DNA from 2 places in the Pseudomonas sp. Marseille-Q7302 genome. Region 2 is predicted to be linked to the other one. Evidence: riboswitches for the same ligand, from Rfam matches in the RefSeq annotation. Region 2 holds a riboswitch; the other holds the start of a gene.
What was found. A riboswitch is a leader RNA that binds a small molecule or an ion and turns the genes downstream of it on or off. The one in region 2 is predicted to bind cobalamin.
Positions count from the first base shown of each region.

Region 1: it holds a riboswitch for cobalamin, as region 2 does, so the genes downstream of both, ACWPW1_RS12155 (CbtB domain-containing protein) here and cobO (cob(I)yrinic acid a,c-diamide adenosyltransferase) in region 2, are expected to answer to the same signal.

Region 1 is NZ_CBCOPK010000001.1:2,584,363-2,595,949, forward strand. Features, by position in the region: gene ACWPW1_RS12140 (ATP-binding protein) at 1-553, opposite strand, end outside; gene cobN (cobaltochelatase subunit CobN) at 555-4,304, opposite strand; gene cobW (cobalamin biosynthesis protein CobW) at 4,311-5,363, opposite strand; cobalamin riboswitch at 5,466-5,805, opposite strand; cobalamin riboswitch at 5,864-6,201, shown strand; gene ACWPW1_RS12155 (CbtB domain-containing protein) at 6,289-6,474, shown strand; gene ACWPW1_RS12160 (CbtA family protein) at 6,487-7,164, shown strand; gene ACWPW1_RS12165 (cobalamin biosynthesis protein) at 7,161-7,535, shown strand; gene ACWPW1_RS12170 (segregation and condensation protein A) at 7,526-8,254, opposite strand; gene ACWPW1_RS12175 (L-threonylcarbamoyladenylate synthase) at 8,365-8,994, opposite strand; gene ACWPW1_RS12180 (PHP domain-containing protein) at 8,991-9,863, opposite strand; gene ACWPW1_RS12185 (septation protein A) at 9,925-10,509, shown strand; gene ACWPW1_RS12190 (response regulator transcription factor) at 10,514-11,191, shown strand; gene ACWPW1_RS12195 (LTXXQ domain protein) at 11,306-11,587, shown strand, end outside.
Region 2 is NZ_CBCOPK010000001.1:1,698,150-1,709,736, reverse strand. Features, by position in the region: gene ACWPW1_RS07845 (histidine phosphatase family protein) at 1-200, opposite strand, end outside; gene cobT (nicotinate-nucleotide--dimethylbenzimidazole phosphoribosyltransferase) at 193-1,251, opposite strand; gene cobU (bifunctional adenosylcobinamide kinase/adenosylcobinamide-phosphate guanylyltransferase) at 1,248-1,769, opposite strand; gene ACWPW1_RS07830 (cobyric acid synthase) at 1,770-3,221, opposite strand; gene cobD (threonine-phosphate decarboxylase CobD) at 3,218-4,207, opposite strand; gene cbiB (adenosylcobinamide-phosphate synthase CbiB) at 4,200-5,108, opposite strand; gene bluB (5,6-dimethylbenzimidazole synthase) at 5,105-5,755, opposite strand; gene ACWPW1_RS07810 (cobyrinate a,c-diamide synthase) at 5,752-7,050, opposite strand; gene cobO (cob(I)yrinic acid a,c-diamide adenosyltransferase) at 7,044-7,670, opposite strand; cobalamin riboswitch at 7,766-7,960, opposite strand; gene ACWPW1_RS07800 (four-helix bundle copper-binding protein) at 8,058-8,387, shown strand; gene ACWPW1_RS07795 (mandelate racemase/muconate lactonizing enzyme family protein) at 8,393-9,592, opposite strand; gene ACWPW1_RS07790 (2-hydroxyacid dehydrogenase) at 9,603-10,580, opposite strand; gene ACWPW1_RS07785 (LacI family DNA-binding transcriptional regulator) at 10,671-11,587, opposite strand, start outside.

The DNA of each region.
Region 1 (11,587 bases), 890 kb from region 2:
GTCGCCGACGCAAGATCTCAGCGCGTTCACGCGGCGCCGGCCGGCTGTCTAGTGCCAGGGCGAAACCGAAGCGGTCGAGCAACTGCGGACGCAGCTCGCCCTCCTCTGGATTCATGGTGCCTACCAGCAGGAAACGGGCAGCATGTTCATGGGAGATGCCGTCGCGCTCTATCCGGTTGAGACCGCTGGCGGCTACGTCCAGCAGCAGGTCCACTAGGTGGTCCGGCAGCAGATTGACCTCGTCGACATAGAGCACACCCCCGTCCGCGGCGGCCAGCACCCCGGGCGCGAAGCGCGCCTGGCCCGCGCCGAGGGCGGCGTTCAGATCCAGGGTGCCGACGATGCGCTCTTCACTGGCGCCCAGCGGCAGAGTGACGAAGGGGCCACCCCCGAGCAGATCCGCCAAACCACGCGCCAGGGTCGACTTGGCCATGCCGCGGGGCCCTTCGATCAGCACCCCGCCAATCCGGGGGTCGATGGCATTCAGGCACAGCGCCAGTTTCAGGTCGTCCGCGCCGACCACGGCGGCCAGGGGGAAGACGGGAGCGGTCATCTCAGGCTTCATCCATATCCATCAGTAGCTGTTCGAGGGCTTCACGGTAGTCGCCTGGCTCCTGCCAGAGGCCGCGCTGCTGGGCTTCCAGCAGGCGTTCGGTCATGTCGCGCAGGGCTTCGGGATTGTGGCGCTCGACGAAGTCGCGGGTATCGGCGTCCAGCAGATAGGCATCGGCCAGTTGCCGATAGTGGTGGTCCTCCACCAGTTCGGTGGTGGCGCTAAAGCCGAACAGATAGTCCACTGTGGCAGCCATCTCGAAAGCGCCCTTGTAGCCATGGCGCTTCATGCCGGCGATCCATTTGGGATTGGCCGCTCGCGAACGCACGACCCGGCCCAGTTCTTCCTTGAGGGTGCGGATGCGTGGCAGGTCGGCCTGGGCATGGTCGCCGAAGTAGCTGGCGCGGCGCTGGCCGCTCAGGGTCTCGGCAGCCGCCAGCATGCCACCCTGGAACTGGTAGTAGTCGTTGGAATCGAGCAGGTCGTGCTCGCGATTGTCCTGATTCTGCAGCACCGCCTGCAGGCGACCCAGACGCCGGGAGAAGTCGTCGCGCGCAGCAGTGCCCTCGTCCTCGGCGCCATAGGCATAGCCGCCCCAGTTGAGATAAGCGGTAGCCAGCTCGCTGCGGTCCTGCCATTGGCGCTCCTCGACCGCACCCTGGACACCGGCGCCATAGGCCCCAGGCTGGGCGCCGAAGATGCGCCAGCCCGCCTGACGCCGGGCCTGGTCGGCCTCGATGCCGGCCGCTTCCAGCGCGGCCCGCTCCCGCCGCACCTGGGCGGCCAGGGGATTGAGGTCGTCCGGTTCGTCCAGCGCGGCGACAGCCTGGATCGCGGCATCGAACAACCGCACCAGGCCACCGAAGGCATCGCGGAAGAAGCCGGAGATACGCAGGGTGACATCCACCCGCGGTCGATCCAGCAGTGACAGTGGCAGGATCTCGAAGTCTTCGACCCGGGCGCTGCCGGTCTGCCACACCGGGCGCACGCCGAGCAGCGCCATGGCCTGGGCGATGTCATCGCCGCCGGTTCTCATGGTCGCCGTCCCCCAGACGGAAAGGCCCAGCTGGCGCAGGTGATCGCCCTCCTCCTGTAGATGGCGCTCCAGCAGCAGGTTGGCCGACTGCCAGCCAAGTCGCCAGGCCGTCATGCTTGGCAGGTTGCGCACGTCCACGGAGAAGAAATTACGCCCGGTGGGCAGCACGTCCAGTCGGCCGCGACTCGGCGCCCCACTGGGCCCGGCCGGGACGAAGCGACCGCCCAGAGCGGCCAGCAGGCCGCCGATTTCCGCAGGGCCACAGCCATCCAGGGCCGGTGCCACCTGCGCGACCAGCTGCTCCAGCACCGGGTGGGTCGCCGGCAGGTCGGCCAATGCCAAGGGCAGTGGTTCGCCATCCACCATCGCGGCGACCAGGGCGAGCGCGAGCAGCTCAAGACGCTCGCGGGTGTCGCCCCGGGTGCGCCAGGGTTCCGCGGAAAGCGCGGCAAGGCACGCCGGACGGTCGCCCTGCCAGGGCTCGCCAAGATCGGCGGCCAGAGGATCGAACGCCAGCTGCAGATCCTTGGCCAGGGCACGCAGCAGGCTGGCGTTGCCGCCCTGGGCGTCGCCGCGAGGAATGCGCAGCAGGGCCACCAGGGTGTCGCGGCGCAGCTGGCCGGTCGGGGATTCGCCGAACACGTGCAGGCCATCGCGGATCTGGGATTCCTTGAGGTCGCAGAGATAGGCGTCCAGCTGCGGCAACCAGCTGTCGGGGTCATCGGTAATGACCAAGCCCAGCTCGCGGTCCAGGGCAGTCTCGCGCACCAGCTGCAGGATCTCGGCGCGCAGCTCGGTGGCCCGGCGCAGATCCAGCAGGCTGGCGTCGTAGTATTCGTCGGCCAGGCGTTCCAGGTCACGCAGCGGGCCATAGCTCTCGGCCCGGGTCAGCGGCGGCATCAGGTGATCGATGATCACCGCCTGGGTACGACGCTTGGCCTGAGCACCCTCGCCCGGATCGTTGACGATGAAGGGATAGACGTTGGGCAGCGGCCCGAGGATGGCGTCCGGCCAACACTCCTGCGACATGCCCACGCCCTTGCCCGGCAGCCATTCCAGGTTGCCGTGCTTGCCCAGGTGGACCACCGCCTGCGCCCCATAGGCCTCGCGCAGCCAGAAGTAGAAGGCCAGGTAGCCGTGGGGCGGGACCAGCGACGGGTCATGATAGACCGCAGCGGGATCGACGTCATAGCCGCGGGCCGGCTGGATGCCGACGAAGGTCAGGCCGAAGCGCACCCCGGCCACCATCAGCCGGCCACGCCGCTGCATGGGATCGGCCTCGGGCGGCCCCCAGCGCTCGGTCACCGCCTGCTGCAGGCTCGGCGGCAACTGGCCAAATAACGCCTGGTAGTCGTCCAACGCCAGGCTCTGCAACGCTGGGCGCAGATCGCGCAGGGCACTGTCGTTGGTGACGCCACCGAGCAGGCGCTCGATCAGCGCAGTACCGCTCTCCGGCAGATTGGCCACCGGGTAGCCGGCCGCCTGCAAGGCCTCCAGCACCTTGAGGGCCGCCGCCGGGGTATCCAGGCCTACGCCGTTGCCGATGCGACCATCGCGGGTCGGATAATTGGCCAGGATCAGGGCGATGCGCTTGTCCGCCGGCGGGCGCCGCGCCAACTCGACCCAGTTGCGCGCCAGGCGGGCGACGAAGGTCATGCGCTCCTCGTCGGCCTGGTAGTTGACCACGTCGCTCTGGCTGCGCTCGCAGCGCCAGGCCAGACCCTTGAAGCTGATCGGCCGGGTGATGATGCGCCCATCCAGCTCTGGCAGGGCGATGTGCATGGCCAGGTCGCGGGCGCCCAGGCCCTGGGGATTCTCCAGCCAGCGCTCGCGGTTGTCCTGGGCACAGATGGCCTGGAGCACCGGCACCGGTCGGCGGAAAGGAGCCAGGTTAGGCCGCTCCGGACTGGATTGAGCGAAGCCGGTGGTATTGAGGATCAGCGCGGTACCGGTCTCATCCACCAGCCGCTCCACTTCCGTCAGGCAAGCGGATTCCTTGAGACTGGCCACGGCGATAGGCAGCGGATTCAGTCGCTGGGCCTGCAGTTGCTGGCAGAAGACATCAACGAAAGCCGTGTTGGCCGACTGCAGATGGGTGCGATAGAACAATAGCGCCGCCGTCGGCCAATCCGGCTGCCAGCGTTGGCGCCAGCCATCGAGGCCAAGGCCTTCGGGCTGGTACACCGCCACGCGCGGTAATTCTCGTGGCGCCTCGTGAGTGTAGCTGGCACCCAGGCATTCGGCGGCCAGGCAATGGAGAAAATCCCGGGCATTCGTCAGACCGCCTTGGCGCAGATAGCGCCACAATCGATCGGCCAGCTCGGGCGCGACCGTACCCAGGGCCATCAGCTCCGGATCAGGGCGATCGCAACCCGGTACCGCGATCAGGGTCAGACCCCGTGCGGCCAGCTCGGCGAGACGTTCCATGCCATAGCGCCAATACCCCTGGCCGCCGTGCAGGGAGATGAACACCACCCGCGCCTGGCTCAGCACCTCCTCGACATAGAGATCCACCGAGGCGTGGTTTTGCAGCTGCATGGGGTTGGCCAGGCGCAGGCTGGGATAGCCGTCATCCAGAGTGCGGGTGGCCTCGGCCAGGAGCGCCAGATGCGAGTCGCCACTGCAGAGGACGACGATTTCACCCGGCGTCTGCGCCAGGTGGGCAATGCCATCGTCCGGGACGAAACCGCCCGGCTGGGTACGCAGCAGATGCATCTAGGTTCAGGCCACCGCAGCGCGCAGCTGAGCGGTGATCGCCGCCTGGTCCAGCTCCTGGCCGATCAGCACCAGTTGAGTGCGACGGGGTTCCGCCGCCTGCCAGGCCCGGTCGAAATGCTTGTCGAAACGGGTGCCGACTCCCTGTACCAGCAGGCGCAGCGGCTTGCCGGCAATGGCGGCGAAGCCCTTCACCCGCAGCACGCCATGGCGCTTGACCACCTCGGTCAGCGCTGCCAGCAGGGTTGCTTCGGCGACCTCGGGCAATTCGACACCAAAGGAGTCGAATTCGTCATGATCGTGGTCTTCATGCCCCTCGAGGTCGTGGTGGGTCGGACGGCTGTCGATATGGGCCTCGGACTCGGCCTGCAGCCCCAGCAGCACCGACAACGGCAGCACGCCGCGACTGGCTTCCACCACCTTGACCGCCGGCGGCAATTCCTCGGTCACCTCGGCGCGGACCCGGGCCAGCGCCTCGGCATCCAGGCCGTCGGCCTTGTTGAGGATCACCAGGTCGGCGCTGGCCAGCTGGTCTTCGAACAGCTCATGCAGCGGCGACTCGTGGTCCAGGTTGGGATCCTGGCGGCGCTGGACGTCCACCTGCTCGGGGTGGGCGGCGAAGGTGCCGGCAGCCACCGCCGGACTGTCGACCACGGTGATCACCGCGTCCACGGTGCAGGCGTTGCGGATCTCCGGCCACTGGAAGGCCTGCACCAGCGGCTTGGGCAAGGCCAGGCCGCTGGTCTCGATGAGGATGTGGTCGATGTCGCCACGACGCGCCACCAGCTCCTTCATGACCGGGAAGAATTCTTCCTGCACGGTGCAGCAGAGGCAGCCGTTGGCCAGTTCGAAGACTCGACCCTGGGCTTCTTCTTCGGTGCAGCCGATGCTGCACTGACGGAGGATCTCCCCGTCGATGCCCAGTTCGCCGAATTCATTGACGATCACCGCGATGCGGCGGCCTTCGGCATGGTCGAGCATGTGGCGCAACAGGGTGGTCTTGCCGGAGCCGAGGAAGCCGGTGACGATGGTGACGGGGGTCTTGGCCAGGGTTTTCATGGGCTGCCCTTAGGTGAAATGCGAGAAAAGGCGGGCAGGCATGCCGGACGCTCGCACGCTGGCGAGGCCCTGGTGGCAGCCCGGATCACCCCGCCCGGTTGCGTATGGAAAACTAGCGAGGCAGGTCTCCTGGCTCACGGCGCCCGACTCCGGCCTTCCCGCGTGAGCAGTGGCCTTAGAGCTTGTTCATGATTTCGCGAGCTAGAGTCAAACAAGGCGAAGATGCTTAAGGAAGCGGATCGGACTCGCGCTCGAGTTTACGAATGGTAAATGAGCATTCCGAAAGCATCTTCAACGCAGTTGATCGACGCGCAGCACATTATGAACAGGCTCTGTGGAGAGGCTGAAGATGCCGCTTACAGTTGCGGGGGCAGCCGCGGTGTCGCACCGCGTTCCCTTTCAAGCTCTTGCGGACAAGAGCACCTCGAAGCCCGACAGGCTACGAGTGCCCCGCCGGGGTGTCAATCGGACAGGCTTGACCGTCGGACGACCCGCGTGGTCTGCTCGACCCTGCTTCAGGTGTCGCGACTCCGCCATGGGTCGCGGTGAAACGGGAAGCCGGTCCAAGTCCGGCACTGCCCCCGCAACGGTAGACGAGCGCAGGATCACGATGCCACCCGGCCGGCAAGCTTGGGGAAGGCGATCCTGGTAGTCGTACGGGAATGCGATCTTGAGCGAGCCCGCGCACGGCAAGACGAAACCTTCGTAGCAAGCGTCATTTACAGGGTGTAGATGAGCCTTGCGGAGAAGGATTCGACAACGCCGGGCCGAGCGCTGCCAAGCCCGCCCCCGCAAGACCCTCGTGAGTCCGGAGACCGGCCTGTCGCTTTCAAGCAACCCGCGGTGGGCGGTCGTGCTGGACGGCGGCTGCCTACCGGCCCGCTGCCTAGGCGCGTCCCTGCCGCTTCGACTCCGAGGCCTCGTCATGACCGCTGCCCGCTCCACCACCGCCCTGCCCCAGACCAGTACCCGCACCCAACGCCTGACGGCCACCCTGCTCGCCTGCCTGTTTGGCCTGGGCCTGGTGTTCCTGGCCGGCTTTTCCCATGTCGAGGCCCTGCACAACGGCGCCCACGACACCCGCCACAGCGAAGGCTTCCCCTGCCACTAAGAGGAGATCGGCATGTTTCAGCGTATCGCCTTCAGTGCCGGCGTGGCCGGCCTGCTCGCCGCCCTTCTGCTGAGCGTCCTGCAGAGCCTCTGGCTGACCCCGCTCATCCTTCAGGCGGAAACCTATGAGGTACAGGTCGAGGCACCGGTCATGACGGAGCAGCATGAGCACGGCGCAGAAGCCTGGTCGCCGGAAGACGGCTGGCCACGCACCCTGGCCACCTTTGGCGGCAACCTGGTGGTGGCTGTGGGCTTCGGCCTGGTCCTGGCGGGCCTGTTCAATCTGCGCACGCCGCACCGAACCTACCAGGGCCTGCTGTGGGGACTGGCTGGCTATGCCACCTTCTGCCTCGCGCCCAGCCTCGGCCTGCCACCGGAACTGCCAGGGACCGCCGCAGCCGACCTGACCCTAAGGCAAACCTGGTGGATCGGCACCGCTGGGGCCACCGCGTCCGCCCTCGCCCTGCTGGTCTTCGCCCGCCATCCCGGCTACAAGATCATCGCTCTGGGTCTGCTGGTATTGCCGCATGTGCTAGGTGCGCCCCAGCCCATCGAGCATTCCAGCCTGGCACCGCACGAGCTGCAGCGGCACTTCCAGATCGCCGTGCTGGCGAGCAATCTGCCGTTCTGGCTGTTGCTGGGACTGGCCTGCAGCTGGCTGTTTCGCCGTCAGGGTGCTTCGCACCCATGAAACGGGTTCTGGGCCTGGGCTGTCGGCGGGGCTGCTCGCTGGACGAACTCGCCGAACTGGCGCAGTCGGTGTTGCAGGAAGCCGAGTGCGAAATCACCGCCCTGACGGCCCTGGCCACGGTGGAAAGTCGACTGGAAGAAGGGGCCTTATGCGCCCTCGCCGAGCGCTGGCACCTGCCACTGCTCGGTTTCACGGCGGCGCAGTTGGCCCAGCAGGTCGGCGTCCTTTCACCCAGCGTTGTCGCGCTGGAACACACCGGTAGCTCGAGCATTGCCGAGGCCGCGGCATTGAGGGCGGCTGGCGAAGGTGCCCGATTGCGCGTGAGCAAGCGCAAGAGCGCGGCCGCCACGGCGGCCCTGGCCTATTCCTGAGGCGCCACTTCGGCGTCGGCGCCACTGATCCGGGCGCGGACATGGATGGGGCTGAAGGCTTCGTTCTGGACCAGCTCCACCAGGGATTCCTTGACCAGTTCGAGGATGGCCATGAAGGTCACCACCACACCGAGACGGCCTTCTTCCTGGGTGAACAGGGCGACGAAGGGCACGAAGGCGCCGTCCTTGAGTCGCTCCAGCACCTGGCTCATCCGCTCGCGGGTAGACAGCACCTCACGGGTCACCTGGTGGCTCTCGAAGAGATCCGCCCGGCGCAGCACCTCGCCCATGGCCAGCAGCAGCTCGCCCAGTTCGACCTCGGGCAACAGTTTGCGCGCACGCGCCTCGGGCGCCGGCAAAGTGGGTACCACGAAGTTACGCCCCTCGCGCGGCAGGTCATCGAGATCCTCGGCGGCCTTCTTGAAGCGTTCGTACTCCTGCAGCCGGCGAATCAGTTCGGCGCGCGGATCCTCTTCCTCGGCTTCCAGGCCTTCGGCACGGGGCAACAGCATGCGCGACTTGATCTCCGCCAGCATGGCTGCCATCAGCAGGTACTCGGCGGCCAGTTCCAGCTGCACCGCCTTCATCAACTCGACATAGCTCATGTACTGCCGGGTAATCTCGGCGACGGGGATGTCGAGGATGTCGATGTTCTGCTTGCGGATCAGATAGAGCAGCAGGTCCAGCGGACCTTCGAAGGCTTCGAGAAAGACCTCCAGCGCATCCGGCGGGATATAGAGGTCCTGGGGCAGCTCGGTGAAGGCCTCGCCATACACCAGCGCCAGGCGCAGCTGCTCGGGTTCGAGCAGCTGGGGATCCAGGGCCTCGCTCATGCTTCGATCATGAAGGGCGTGGGATCACCGGCACCGACACGGATCACCTCGGGCTCGTCGTCGGCCAGGCTGATAACGGTGGACGGCTGCAAGCCACCGGGTCCGCCTTCGATCACCAGGTCGACGAAGTGGTCGAGGCGCTCGCGGATTTCCCAGGCATCGCCGAGGGCGTCCTCATCCCCGGGAAGAATCAGGCTCACGCTCATCAGCGGCTCGCCCAGCGCTTCCAGCAGCGCCAGGGTGATGGGATGCTGGGGCACCCGAACACCAATGGTGCGCCGCTTGGGATGCAGCAGCATCCGCGGCACCTCGCGGGTAGCGTTGAGGATGAAGGTATAGGGCCCGGGCGTATAGGCCTTGAGCAGGCGGAAAGCGCTGGTATCCACCTTGGCATAGATGCCGAGCTCCGAGAGATCGCAGCACACCAGGGTGAAGTTGTGCTTGTCGTCGAGCTGGCGGATGCGGCGAATCCGCTCCACGGCACTCTTCTCGCCGATTCGGCAGCCCAGCGCATAGGACGAATCGGTGGGATAGGCGATGACACCACCGGACTGGATGATTTCCACGGCCTGACGAATCAGCCGCGGCTGGGGATTCTGCGGATGAATCTCGATGAACTGGCTCATTGGGGTTCCCGATTCTGAGGGTACAGCGGTTGACTGAAGCGCGCCCAGAGGGGCGGCAGATCTTCGGGCAACGGACGGTACATGCCCAGGTCCGACCAATCGGCTGGCGCATGGAAATCGCTGCCCGCACTCACCATCAGACCAAATTCCCGCGCCAGAATTGCCAGGGTGCCGACCTGCTCGGCCGGCTGTATGCCGTTGACCACCTCGATGGCATGGCCGCCACCGGTGACGAATTCGCCGATCAGCTTGCGCAGCTTGGTGCGCGTGAAGCCATACGCCAGGGGGTGCGCCAGGCTGATCCAGGCCTTGGCGCCCTTCAGGGTGGCCAGGGTATCGGCCAGGGTCGGCCAGTGCTGCTTGACGTCGCCGAGCTTGCCGCCGCCCAGCCACTTGCGAAAGGCGTCGCCTCGGTCTTGGACAAGACCGGCCTGTACCAGGTATTCGGCGAAGTGGGGTCGTGCCGGCGCGTTGCGACTATCACCCAGCGCCAACTGCACCGCCCGGGCGCCTTCCAGAGTGCCGGGCATGCCCTTGGCCGCCAGCCGCCGGTCGATTTCCCGGGCACGCTCCCAGCGTCCTTCGTGCAAGGCTTCCAGGGCGGCGTTCAGCGCCGGCGCTTCGGGATCGAAGTTGTAGCCCAGCACATGCAAGGTCGCCCCGCCCCAGGTACAGGACATCTCGATCCCGGAGAGCAGGCGAAGACCCAGGCCATCCGCCGCTTCCAGCGCTTCGGCGTAACCGTCCAGGGTGTCATGATCGGTGATGGCCAGCAGCTGTACCCCGCGCTCATGAGCCCTTCTGACGACCTCGGCGGGCGCGAAGGCGCCGTCCGACGCAGTGGTATGACAGTGCAGGTCGATACGCATGGGCTTTCTCCTTCGGCTTCATCGGGTATTATGCCGCGATGCACTGCTATCGGCTGCGTTAATGAAACAATTCATCGACTTCATTCCCCTCCTGCTGTTCTTCCTGGTCTACAAGCTCGATCCGCGTCCGGTTGAATTCGCCGGGCACGCCTTCACCCTGGGCGGCATCTTCAGTGCCACCGCGGTGTTGATCATTGCCTCTCTGGTGGTCTACGGCGTGATCTACGCGACCCAGCGCCGGCTGGAGAAGAGCCAGTGGCTGACCCTGATCGCCTGCCTGGTATTTGGCGGCATGACCCTGGCGTTCCACAGCGAGACCTTTCTCAAGTGGAAGGCGCCGGTGGTGAACTGGCTGTTCGCCCTCGCCTTCCTCGGCAGTCAGTTCATTGGCGACAAACCGCTGATCCAGCGCATGCTGGGCCACGCGGTGCGCTTGCCCGCGCCGATCTGGACGCGCCTGAACATCGCCTGGATCATCTTTTTCATCGTCTGCGGCTGCGCGAATCTCTATGTGGCCTTCACCTACGAAAGCTTCTGGGTCGACTTCAAGGTCTTCGGCAGCCTGGCGATGACCCTGGTATTCATGCTCGGTCAGGGCCTCTATCTGGCGCGCCATCTGCAACCGATGGATGAACCGCGAGATTGATCCCATGAGTCAGATTCTGCTGATCGACGACGATCAGGAGCTGTGCGAGCTGCTCGGCGCCTGGCTGAAACAGGAAGGCTTCGAGGTCACCGCCTGCCACGCCGGCAGCGACGCGCGCATCCAGTTGCGCGACGCGACGCCGGACGTCGTGGTGCTGGACGTGATGCTGCCCGACGGCAGCGGCCTGGAATTGCTCAAGCAGCTGCGCAGCGATCATCCGCAACTGCCGGTACTGATGCTGTCGGGGCGTGGCGAACCACTGGACCGGATCCTCGGCCTGGAGCTGGGCGCCGACGACTACCTGGCCAAACCCTGCGATCCGCGCGAACTCACCGCACGCCTGAGGGCCATCCTCAGGCGCAGCCATCCGGCCCAGCCGGCAGCACGCCTACAACTGGGCGACCTGTCGCTGAGCCTGGCACGGGGCGTGGCCAACATCGGCGAAACCGAGATCACCCTCACCCTCACCGAGAGTCGCATCCTCGAAGCCCTGCTACGCCAGCCCGGAGAACCCCTGGAGAAGCAGGCCCTGGCCCAGGTGGCACTCGGTCGCAAGCTGACACTCTATGATCGCAGCCTGGACATGCACGTCAGCAATCTGCGGCGCAAGCTCGGTAGCCACGCCGATGGCCGTCCACGCATCCTGGCGCTGCGCGGTCGCGGCTACTACTACAGCGTCTAGCACCGCCACGTCGCCTTTACCCCCTCTTTACGCCCGCTGACCGCCACTGACTCCCCCCGCTCCTAGACTGGGCCCATCCGGTATTGCACCGGTCATCCCAAGGAGATTTCCCCGATGCGCAAGCTCATGCCCGCCGTGCTGTTCGCCGCCCTGCTGCCGACCCTGACCCTGGCCGCCACCCAGGACGGCCCTGAGATCACCCCGCCGCCCCACGGGAAGCTGATGGATGGCGGCCCCCGTGGCGGCGGCCCCCTGCGCGGCCTCAAGCTCACCGCCGAGCAACGCGAGCAGGTCGGCAAGCTGATGGGCGAAGAGCGTCAGCAGCAGCGCGAGATCGTCAAAAGCTATCTCGACAAGCTGCCCGAGGATCAGCGCAAGGCCCTGCATGATCAGCTG
Region 2 (11,587 bases):
CCCTGCTCCGCTGCCAGCCATTCGGCGAAGCGTGCGCAGCGCTGCTGCGGCGAACTCAGGATCAGGGCGAAAGGCGGCTGCGCGGCGACGGCGGCGCGCAGTTGCGTCCAACCCTGTTCCGACAGCGGCGGATCGAGGCGGCCGCGAAAGCCTTCGGGACCCTCGGTGGCGCCATGGCGCAGCAGCCAGCAATCAGTCATGGGCGCGACTGGAAACGCTGGCTTCGGCGAAGGTGGCCATCTCGCTGTGCAGGCGACAGGACAGCTGCAGCAGCGGGACCGCCAGGGCCGCGCCGCTGCCCTCGCCCAGGCGCAGACCCAGGTCCAGCAGCGGCTCGCCACCCAGGGCCAGCAGTACGGCGGCATGACCGGGCTCGGCGCCGCAATGGGCGAACAGCAGCCAGTCGCGGGTATCGGGCTGCAGGTGCTGGGCACAGAGCGCAGCGACCGAGCAGATGAAGCCATCCACCAGGGTCGGCAGGCCCTGCTGGGCGCAGGCCAGATAGGCGCCGGTCAAGGCGGCTAACTCGAAACCGCCCAGCCGGCGCAGCAGTTCGTAGGGATCCTGCAAGGCATCGCCATGACGCAACAACGCACGCTGGATGACTGCCACCTTGCGCGCCACGCCATCGGCGTCCAGCCCGGTACCGGGCCCGGCGAGGGCCAGCGGCGAGGTGTCCAGGAGCACGCTGGCCAGGGCGCTGGCGGCGGTGGTGTTGCCGATGCCCATCTCGCCGCCAATGAAAAGGTCGGCGCCGCCGGCACAGGCCCGCAACACGGCGTCGCGTCCGGCCTGCAGCGCCGCCTGGCACTGGTCATGGGTCATGGCTGGCGTCAGGGTGAAATTGGCGGTGCCGCGTCCCAGGGGTAGATCGATCACCCCGGGCAGCGGCTCCAGGGGGGTGACGGTGCCCAGGTTGATGACTTCCAGGGCGGCGTCGAGTTGCCGGGCGAGCACGCTGATGGCGGCGCCCCCGCGCACGAAGTTGCGCACCATCTCGGCGGTCACGGACTGCGGATAGACCGAGACGCCCTCCTCCACGACCCCGTGGTCACCGGCGAAGACGGCGATGGCGGTGCGCTGCAGCAGAGGGCGCGGCGTGCCCTGCAGGGCCGCCAGCTGGATGGCCAGCATTTCCAGATCGCCAAGCGAGCCGCTCGGCTTGGTCAAGACCATCTGCCGCTGGCGCGCGGCTTCGGCGGCAGCGGTATCGGGTTGGCGGCAGGGTCCTTGCCACCAGGGCATGCTCATAACGGGGTTCCTTTGAGGATCAGAGGGAGACCGGCCACGCTCAGCACCACGCGATCGCAGCGGGTGGCCAGGGCCTGGTGCAGTTCGCCAGCGGCATCGACATAACGCCGTGTCAGCTCGCCCAGGGGGACGATACCCAGACCGGTCTCGTTACTGACGAAGATAAGCCGGCCTGGCAGCTGGGGGATGACGTCGAGCAGTTGCACGCAGGCCTGCTCTAAGCGCTGCGGATCGTCGAGCAGCAGCAGGTTGGTCAGCCAGAGGGTCAGGCAGTCCACCAGCAGACACTGCTCTGGCGCGGCCAGCGCCTGCAGGCGTTCGCTCAGCGCCAGGGGCTCTTCCACCAGCGCCCAGTGCGCGGGCCGACGCGCCGCGTGGCGTTCGATGCGGCGCGCCAGTTCGGCATCGCTGCCCCCGGCGGTAGCGATATAGGTGACCGCCAGTCCGCAGTCGGCAGCCAGGCGCTCGGCCAGGGCGCTCTTGCCGGAGCGAGCGCCGCCAAGAATGAGTTCGCGCATCTAGAGCTCGCAGAGGGCGCGCAGGCGCCCAGTGTCCAAATGGTGTTCGACGAGGTCGGCCAGGCGCTCCAGATCGCGTTCGCGCAAGGCGTGGTAGTCCAGCTGCTGCGGCTCGGCCAGACCCGCCCAGCGCAACAGCGCGACACTGGCAGCGGGCGACTCGAACAGGCCGTGCAGGTAGGTACCCAGCACCTGGCCGTCTGCGCTGAGGCTGCCATCGACGCGACCATCGTCGAAGCGCAGCACCGGATGCTCCAGCGCCGCTCCCTGGCTGACGCCGGCATGAATCTCGTAGCCGGCGACCTCGGCGTCGCCGTCGCACAGCCAGCCGCGCACGTTGCGCAGCTGCTTTTCCGCCGCCAGTTCGGTGGTCATAGCCAGGTGACCCAGACCGGCGCTGTCACCGGGGGCACCTTCCAGGCCGAGGGGATCGGCGACGCGCTCGCCCAGCATCTGGAAGCCGCCGCAGATACCCAGTACTCGGCCGCCGTATCTCAGATGGCGGGCGATGGCCGTGTCCCAGCCCTGGGCGCGCAGGAAGGCCAGGTCGCTGCGCACGCTCTTGGAGCCGCCCAGGATGATCAGATCCGCCGCGGGCAGGGCCTCGCCCTGCCGAACGAAGAGCAATTCCACCTGGGGGTGCAGACGCAGGGGATCGAAATCGGTGTGATTGCTCAGCCGTGGCATCACCGGCACCGCCACCCGCAAGCGGGGTCCCTGCTTGGCGACCTGGCCTGTGGCCAGGCGATCTTCGGCCTCCAGGTGCAGGTCATGCAGATAGGGCAGCACGCCAAGCACCGGTTTGCCGGTGCGGGCTTCGAGCCAGTCCAGCCCGGGTTGCAGCAGGGCCAGGTCGCCGCGGAAACGGTTGATGATGAAGCCGGCGACACGCGCCTGCTCGCTCGGTTCGAGCAGGTCCAGAGTGCCGACCAGATGGGCGAAGACACCGCCACGATCGATGTCCGCCACCAGCAGCACCGGGCAGTCCACCGCCTCGGCGAAGCCCATGTTGGCGATGTCGCCCTGGCGCAGGTTGATCTCGGCCGGCGAGCCGGCGCCTTCCACCAGCACCACCTCGAAGCGCTCGGCCAGCCGGGCATGGGAGGCCAGTACCGCTTCGCGGGCCACGGGCTTGTAGGCGTGATAGGCCTTGGCGTCCATGCTGGTGACGGCGCGGCCATGGATGATCACCTGGGCGCCGACGTCGGTATTGGGCTTGAGCAGCACGGGATTCATGTCGGTATGGGGCGCCAGACCACAGGCCTGGGCTTGGACCGCCTGGGCCCGGCCAATCTCGCCACCGTCGGCGGTCACCGCGCTGTTGAGCGCCATGTTCTGCGGTTTGAAGGGTACTACCCCTACACCCTGGCGATAGAGCCAGCGGCACAGGGCGGCCACCAGGGTGCTCTTGCCGGCGTCGGACGTGGTGCCCTGCACCATCAGCGTACTCATAGGGGACTCCGGTAGCTGGCCAACCCCTGGTCCAGGCGCTGCCAGCCGGATTCGTCGCCCGGCAGGCCGAATCTCAGGGCGCCAAGGTCGGGGAACAAGCGGGTAAGGATGGCCTGGCGCGCCAGGTGCTCGTGCAGGGCCGTGGCATCCGGGCGCTGCAGCAGCTGAAACAGGGCGCAGCCACCGCTAGGGTCGAGGGCGTGCCCGGCGAGCACCGCCGCCAGGCGCTCGCCGGCTTGCCGAAGCGCCTCACGCTGGCGCTCATGAGCCGTCTGGTCGACCAGCAGCTGCCGCGCAAGATGACGACTGGGCCCGTTGACCGTCCAGGGACCGAGATGCTCATCGAGCGGCGAAAGCAAGTCCGGCGCGGCAAGCACGAAGCCCAGGCGCATGCCGGCCAGCCCGAAGAACTTGCCAAAGGAGCGCAGCACGATCAGCCCGGGCAGATCGCTGAAGGGCGCGAGACTTGCACCTGGCGTAGGGTCCATGAAGGCCTCGTCCACCACCAGCCAACCGCCCCGCCTTTCGAGGCGGGCATGCCAGTCCAGCAGCCGCGCAGGTGAGAGGCGCTGCCCAGTAGGGTTGTTGGGGTTGACCACCACCAGTACGTCCAGCTGGTTGAGCCCGGTCGCGATCTGCTCCTCGCTCCACGCCAGCACCTCGTGGCCGGCGCGACGCCAGGCCAGGGCGTGCTCGGCATAACAGGGCGCCAGCACCCCGACTCGCGAAGGCGCGCGCAAGACAGGCAGCGCCTGGATGGCAGCCTGGGAACCAGCCACTGGCAACAGCGCGGACGCACGATAGTAGCTGCAGGCGGCGTCCACCAGGCCGTCATCGGGCTCGGGCAGGCGCGCCCAGGCACTGGCGGGAATCTCGGGCAATGGCCAGGGCCAGGGGGCCAGTCCGGTAGACAGGTCCAGCCAGTCGGCTAGGGGGATATCGTAGGTGCGCGCCGCGCGCCGTAGTCGACCGCCGTGCTCAAGCAAGCAGCAGTCCTCCCAGGGCGATCAGCAAGGTCCACACCCAGGCGCCGCGTCGTACCAGCTGGAGGGCACGGGTGATGGCCAGGAAGGTAGGGGCCGGACCGCGACCCAACAACGGACGCTCGTGCCATTCGCCGTGGTAGCGAGCAGCGCCGCCCAGGCTCACCCCCAGGGCCCCGGCGCCGGCGGCCATCACCGGGCCAGCGTTGGGGCTGTCCCACAGCGGCGCCTGGGAGCGCCAGCTTTCGATGGCGCTCCAGAAGCGGCCAAGACCGGCATAGGTCAGGGCGACCAGACGCGCGGGAATATAGTTGAGCACATCGTCCAGGCGCGCCGCAGCCCAACCGAAACGCTCCAGGCGTGGGGTACGGTAGCCCCACATGGCGTCCAGGGTATTGGCCAGGCGATAGAGCACCACGCCCGGCGCGCCGAGCAGGGCGAACCAGAACAACGCGGCGAAGACGGCGTCGCTGCCATTCTCCAGTACGGATTCGGTGGCGGCGCGGGCCACAGCGGTTTCGTCCAGCTCGCCCGTCTCCCGACTGACGAGGTAGCCGACCCGGCGCCGCGCCTCGGGCAGGTTGTTGCGTTGCAGGGCACGTGCCACCGGCTCGGCGTGCTCGCCCAGGCTGCGCAGTCCCACCGCCAGATACAGTGCCAGAGGCTGGATGATCCAGGCCAGCCAGCCGATCTGGCAGAGCAAGGCGGTGAGCAGCACCCAGGGCAGCACGGCCAGGCTCCAGGCCATCACCCCATGACTGCGCCAGCCACGGCCACCGGGGTTGAAGCGCGCTTCGAGGCTGTCGGCGTAGCGGCCGAACAGCACCAGGGGATGGGCCCGCCGGGGTTCGCCGAGCAGCAGGTCGAGCAGCATGCCGCCGACGACCGCGAAGGCCAGCATCATGGCTTCTGGCCCCAACGATTCTCGAAGACCAGTTCTTCCAGCGGGCGGCCCTGACGCCAGCCCTCCTCCTCCAGCATGGGTCGCGGATAGAAGGCTTCCACCGGCCCCAGGCAGAGGATGGCCGCTGGCTGGGACCCCTCGGGCATCTCCAGCAGGGTGCGCACCGCTTCCGGGTCGAACAGCGAGACCCAACCCATGCCCAGGCCTTCGCAACGCGCGGCCAGCCAGAGATTCTGGATGGCGCAGGAGAGCGAGGCCAGGTCCATCTCCGGCAGGGTACGGCGGCCGAAGATATGGGCTTCGCGCCCGTCCATCAGGGCAGCGACCAGCACCTCGGCGCAGTCGAGAATGCCCTGCACCTTGAGCTTCATGAAGTCATCGCTGCGCTCGCCGAGGGCTTCGGCGGTGGCGCAGCGCTCTTCCTCCACCAGCTCGTGCAGGCGCTGGCGCAAGACCGGATCGCTGATGCGCAGAAAGCGCCAGGGCTGCATCAGCCCGACGCTGGGGGCCTGGTGGGCGGCACCCAGCAGGCGGGCCAGTTGTTCGGGAGGCACCTCGCCACCGCAGAAATGGCGCATGTCGCGGCGCTCGGCGATGGCTCGGTAGACGGCGGCTTGTTCGGCAGGGGTATAGGGTGTCGTGGTCACGGCTTGAACATCGCGGCGGCCGCGGCGGGTGCCGACGGCATGTAGAAGTGAATATAGCTGGCGGTGAGGCGACCGTCTCGATAGACCGCCTCGGCCACCGCCTTACCATTGGGGCACAGACCCCGCGCCCAGGGTGCCTCGGGCGACTCCAGCGCGGAATGATGGTAGGTGTGGCCGCGCAAGGTGCCCTGCGCGAACTCCACCGACTGCAGGGCCAGGGCGGTCAGCCGGGCCTGCATCCGTGCGCTGCCCGGCAAGAGACCGAGCATGGCGGCGGACTCACCGGCCTTGTCGGTCAGCTCCTGAAGCAGATAGAGCATGCCACCGCACTCGGCGAGGATCGGCTTGCCGGCGGCATGGTGAGCGCGAATGGCAGCGCGCATGCCAAGGTTATTGGACAGCGCCTGCAGGTGCAGCTCGGGATAGCCGCCCGGCAGATAGAGGCTGTCCGCTTCCGGCAGCGTCGAGTCGGCGAGCACGGAAAAGAATTGCAGCTCGGCGCCCAGGGCGCGCAGCAAGTCCAGGTTGGCCTGGTAGAGAAACGCCAGGGCCGCATCGCGGGCCACGCCAATGCGCACCCCGGCCAGCAGCGGTTCGACCGGCGTCGGCTCCGGCGCGGCGAAGGCCACTGGCGGCGGCAATTCGATGTCGGAGCTGGCGGCCAGGGCATCGGCCGCCATGTCCAGGCGGCGATCCAGGTCGGTGACCTCGTCGGCCTGGATCAGCCCCAGGTGGCGACTGGGCAGCTCGATGCCGGCATCTCTTGGCAGGCTGCCAAAGAAGGTCATGCCCTCCGGCAGGCTGCCGCGGATCAGCTGCGTCTGCCGCGGGCTGCCACTGCGATTGGCCAGCACACCGGCGAACGGCAGGCTCGGCCGATAGTGGGCCAGGCCATAGGCCAGGGCACCAAAGGTCTGCGCCAGGCCCGCGGCGTCGATCACCCCCAGCACCGGTACGCCGAAGCGCTCGGCCAGGTCCGCCGCCGACGGCTGCCCGTCGAACAGCCCCATGACGCCTTCGATGAGGATGAGGTCCGCCTCCGCCGCCGCTTCCCACAGCAGGCGCCGACTCTCGGCCTCGCCGATCATCCACAGATCGAGCTGGTAGACCGGGGCGCCACTGGCACGGGCGAGGATCATCGGATCGAGAAAATCCGGGCCGCACTTGAACACCCGCACCCGCCGACCCTGGCGTGCATGCAACCGGGCCAGGGCGGCGGTGACGCTGGTCTTGCCCTGACCGGAGGCCGGGGCGGCGATCAGCAGCGCCGGGCAGTGCCGCGGTTCGCCTACCATTCGATGCCCTGCTGGGCGCGGACGCCGGCCTGGAAGGCATGCTTGACCAGACTCATGTCGGTCACGGTGTCGGCGGCTTCGATCAGGGCCGGCGGCGCGCCGCGGCCAGTCACCACCACATGCTGGTGCGCCGGGCGCCCGGCGAGATCGGCCAGCACCTGGTCGACCTCCAGATAGCCATGCTTGAAGGCGATGTTGAGTTCGTCTAGCAGCACCAGGCCGATGGCCGGATCGCGCAAGAGCTCCACTGCCACCGCCCAGGCCGCGGCCGCCGACTGCAGGTCGCGGGCACGATCCTGGGTGTCCCAGGTGAAACCCTCGCCCATGACGTGGTAACGCACCTCGTCGGGGAAGCGCCTGAAGAAGAGTTGCTCGCCGGTGTCGCGGCGGCCCTTGATGAATTGCACCACGCCGACCTGCATGCCGTGGCCGAGGGCGCGTGCCGCCATGCCGAAGGCGGAGCTGCTCTTGCCCTTGCCGATGCCGGTGTGCACCAGCAGCAGGCCGCGTTCGTCCTGGGCATCGGCGATCCGGGCGTCGATCACCGCCTTCTTGCGCACCATGCGCGCGCGATGGCGCTCGTCACGCTCGGGGCTGTTCGAATCAGGGGTGTCGGTCATGGCGGTTCTCCGGGTGCGGGCGCGACGGAGAAACGGGCAGAGACGCCGCCCGCGCAAGGCAGGTGGCGACGCCGCACGACGCCCTCCGCATCGCCGAGATGAACGCAAGCGTGGCCGGTCTCCGGGCTGGTGAGTCGATACCCTCGGGCACCCGCTGCGCCCCTTCCCGGCCGGGGCCAGTGGGTCTCGCGCAGCTGCTACTCAACTACCGTTGCGGGGGCAGCGCCGGCTCGACCGGCTTCCCTGTTTCACCCCGGCTCAAACGGGGCACCACGTGCAAGGGCGCAGGGTACGGACTACCCGAGAGAGCGTCAATCGATCGCGCGGGCCGAACTCGGCGGCCGGCGGCCGGGTCCACCCTTAGCACCCCACTGCCAGGAGATACCCATGACCGAATCCTCCCTCGCTGCCTGCATCAAGGCCTGCCTCGACTGCGCGGCCGCGTGCGAAACCTGCGCCAGCGCCTGTCTGGGTGAAGCCAATCTGGACATGATGCGCGATTGCGTGCGCCTGGATCGTGACTGCGCCGACGCCTGCCGTCTGGCCGCCACTTTCATGCAGCGCGGCAGCGATCGCCTGGCCGAAGCCTGTGCCCTCTGCGTGGCGACCTGCCGCGCCTGCGCCGCCGAATGCGGCAAGCACAAGGCCGACCACTGCCAGGCTTGCGCCCAGGCCTGTGAAGCCTGCGCCGATGCCTGCGCAGCCATGGCCGCCTGAGCCCCTTACCGCGTTGATACCCGCCCGATCCGGTCCGGCCGCTGACGCAGCGCCGGATGCAGGGCGGTGCCCAGGCCCGGTGCGGTTGGCGGTAGCAGCCAGCCCTGCTCCAGTACCGGCAGCTCGGTGACCAGCTCACGATAGAAGCCCGCCAGATAGGCTCGCACCACTTCCTGAAAGATGGCATTGGCTGAGGCCAACCCCAGATGCAGCGAGGCCATCAGCACCACCGGTCCGGTGCAATCGTGCGGGGCGATGGGCTTCTGATAGGCCTCGGCCAAGGTGGCGATCTTGCGTGCCTCGCTCAACCCACCGCACCAGGACAGGTCCACCATCACATAGTCCAGCGCATCGGCCGCCAGCAGATCGCGGAAGGCACCGCGCATCGCCAGGGTCTCGCTGCCGCAGACCGGAATGCCCGCCAGCCGCCGGAAATCCGCCAACCCCTGAACGTGATCCATCTTGATCGGATCTTCCGCCCAGAAGATGTTGTAGTCCTTGAGTGCTCGGGCGATCTGCAGGGCGCAGGTCGGATTCCACAAGGAATGGAATTCGCACATCACCTCGATGCCATCGCCGACCGCCTCCCTGATGCGCGCAAAGGGCTCCAGACCCTGGCGCAAGTCGGTGCTGGATAGATACTGGCCGCCACTGGCCAGGGCGAAGGCATCGAAGGGCCAGATCTTCATGGCGGCAAACCCTTCGTCCATCAGGCTCTGGGCCAGTTCGCCCGGGTTTTCCACCGCCGCCACCTGATCATCGTAGCGACCGGCCACGCGGGCCTCGCCCTTGGCGATCAGCCGGCGCTGCTCACCACCGGTATTGAAGTTGGGACTGGCGCAGGTGTTGTAGGCGCGCATCCGCTCATGGACCTGGCCACCCAGCAGCTGATGGATCGGCACGCCCATAGCCTGGCCGAACAGGTCCCAGAGGGCGATATCCAGCGCCGAAGCCGCTCGGGTTTCCACGCCGCTGCCGTTGAAGCCCAGATAGCCACGCAGCAGCGCCCGGCTGTGGGCTTCGATCTGCAGGGGATCGCGACCCAATAGCAGTGGCGCGCAAAGCGAGTGTATCTGCGCCTCCACCGCTTCGGCGCCGCGAAAGGTCTCACCCAGACCGACCAGGCCACTGTCGGTGTGGATCTCCACCCAGAGCAGATTGGGCAGTTGCGTGAGCCTCATGGTTTCAATGCGAGTGATGCGCACGGCGCCTCCTCTAGCGAGGTCCGTGGACCTGATTGAGCAGCGTTTCGCCCCGACGCAGGCGTTCGATGTTGGCGGCGATGAAGGCATAGCGGCGCGCGAACAGCCCGTGGGTCCAACCCGAGACATGCGGCGTGCAGACGGCATTGGGCAGTTCTTCGAAGCGATGCCGTGCGGGTGCCACGAGATCGCCTTCGCCACTGGGGTAGCGGTACCAGACGTCCAGGTACGCCTTGGCGATGCGCCGGTCGGCGAGCGCCTGATAGAGGGCGGCTTCTTCCACCACCGCCGCCCGTGCCAGGTTCAGCAGCACGGCCTCCGGCCGCATGGCGGCGAACTGGGCAGCGCCGAAACAGCCCCGGGTGGTCTCGTCCAGCGGACAGGCCAGCACTACGTAATCGGCCAGGCCCAGAGCCTCGTTCAGCGCCTCGGGCGCAAGGGCAGCATCGGCCCCGGCGGGCACCCGGCCGTCGCGGGCACTACGGGTGATGGCCAGGATGCGCATGCCGAAGGCCCGCGCCCGCTGCGCCACCGCCTGGCCGATCCTGCCGAAACCCAGGATCGCCAGGGTCCTGCCCTGCAACTCACCACGCGGCTGGCGCCCCAGATAGGCATGGGTCCAACGCTCGCTGGCGAAGGCCGCCTGGGCCTCACCCAGGCGCACCTCATGATCCAGCAGGCAGGCCAGGGCGTATTCGGCCATGGGAATCTCGTGCTCGAAGACGTTGCAGACGCGACAGTCCGCTGCCAGCACTCCGAAATCGATGCCATCTAGACCAGCGCCAGGTACCTGCAGCAGCCGTACCCTGGGCGCCCGCGTTGAACGCTGCAGACGCATGGCGACCAGAACATCGGCGTCCTCGATTCGCTCGTCCCAGGTGGCTGACTTATGGGCTTCCCGCGGCAAGGTAATAAAGGTGGCCGGGCCGACCAGGTCCCTGGCAAGCGCCTCCTGGTGCGTGGCGGCTTCACCAATCATCACGATCTTCATCCGGCTCCTCCTCTGCTGAGCGAAAATGGTACCGCTACCATTTCAATCACCCTAGCGCCCAACAAGTCGTCTGACAACCGCCACCTGTCCTTAGGCGCTACCGCGCTCGATCCACTCGACACCCAGGTCGCGCTGCTGTGGCTCTCCATCACTACCCGCCAGACGGGCCAACAACAATTCCGCTGCCGTGTGCCCCAAGGCCGTGGCATCCACCCGTATCGTGGTCAAGGCAGGCAGGGTATGGGCCGCGAAGGCCATGTCGCCGAAACCGATCACCGCCACGTCGCCGGGCACCGCCAGCCCCTGCGCCAGGGCCTCGGTCAGCACGCCATGGGCCAGGGTGTCGGAGGTGCAGACCACGAGCAGCGGCCGCACCTTGGTTTGGGCGAGCAGCTGGCACAGGGCTTGGCGCCCCTGCTCCAGGCTGGGCAGGCCGGTGAATAGCGCCGGCGCCGTCTCGGCGATGCCGAGGGTGGCCAGGGCCCGACTCAGGCACAGACGTCGCCGGGTACCGCGGGGGTCGTCCACCGCCACCTGGGCGACCTGGGCATAACCACCAGCGTTAGCCCGCTCGGCCAGCAGCGCGCCCACTGCCTCATGGTCAAACCCCACCCCCTGATCGATGGGCTCCGCGCTGAGATCCCAGGTCTCCACCACCGGTACGCCCGCCGCCTGGAGCCGGGCACGGCTGGCCGGCGTGTGATCAACGCCGGTCAGGATCAGGCCATCCGGCCGCCGGCTGAGAATGGTCGCCAGCAGCGCCTCTTCATGCTCGGGATCGTGGCCAGTGACGCCCAGCAACACCTGATACCCGGCCTGAGCCAGTCGCTCGGCCACCGCCTGGTAGCTGTCGGCGAACAGCGGATTGGTCAGCATGGGCACCAGCACCGCCACCAATCGACTGCGATTGGAGGCCAAGGCCCCAGCCACCAGGTTGGGCATGTAGCCGCTTGCTGCTATGGCGGCCAGTACCCGCTCACGGGTGGCCGCCTTGACGCTTGCGGGCG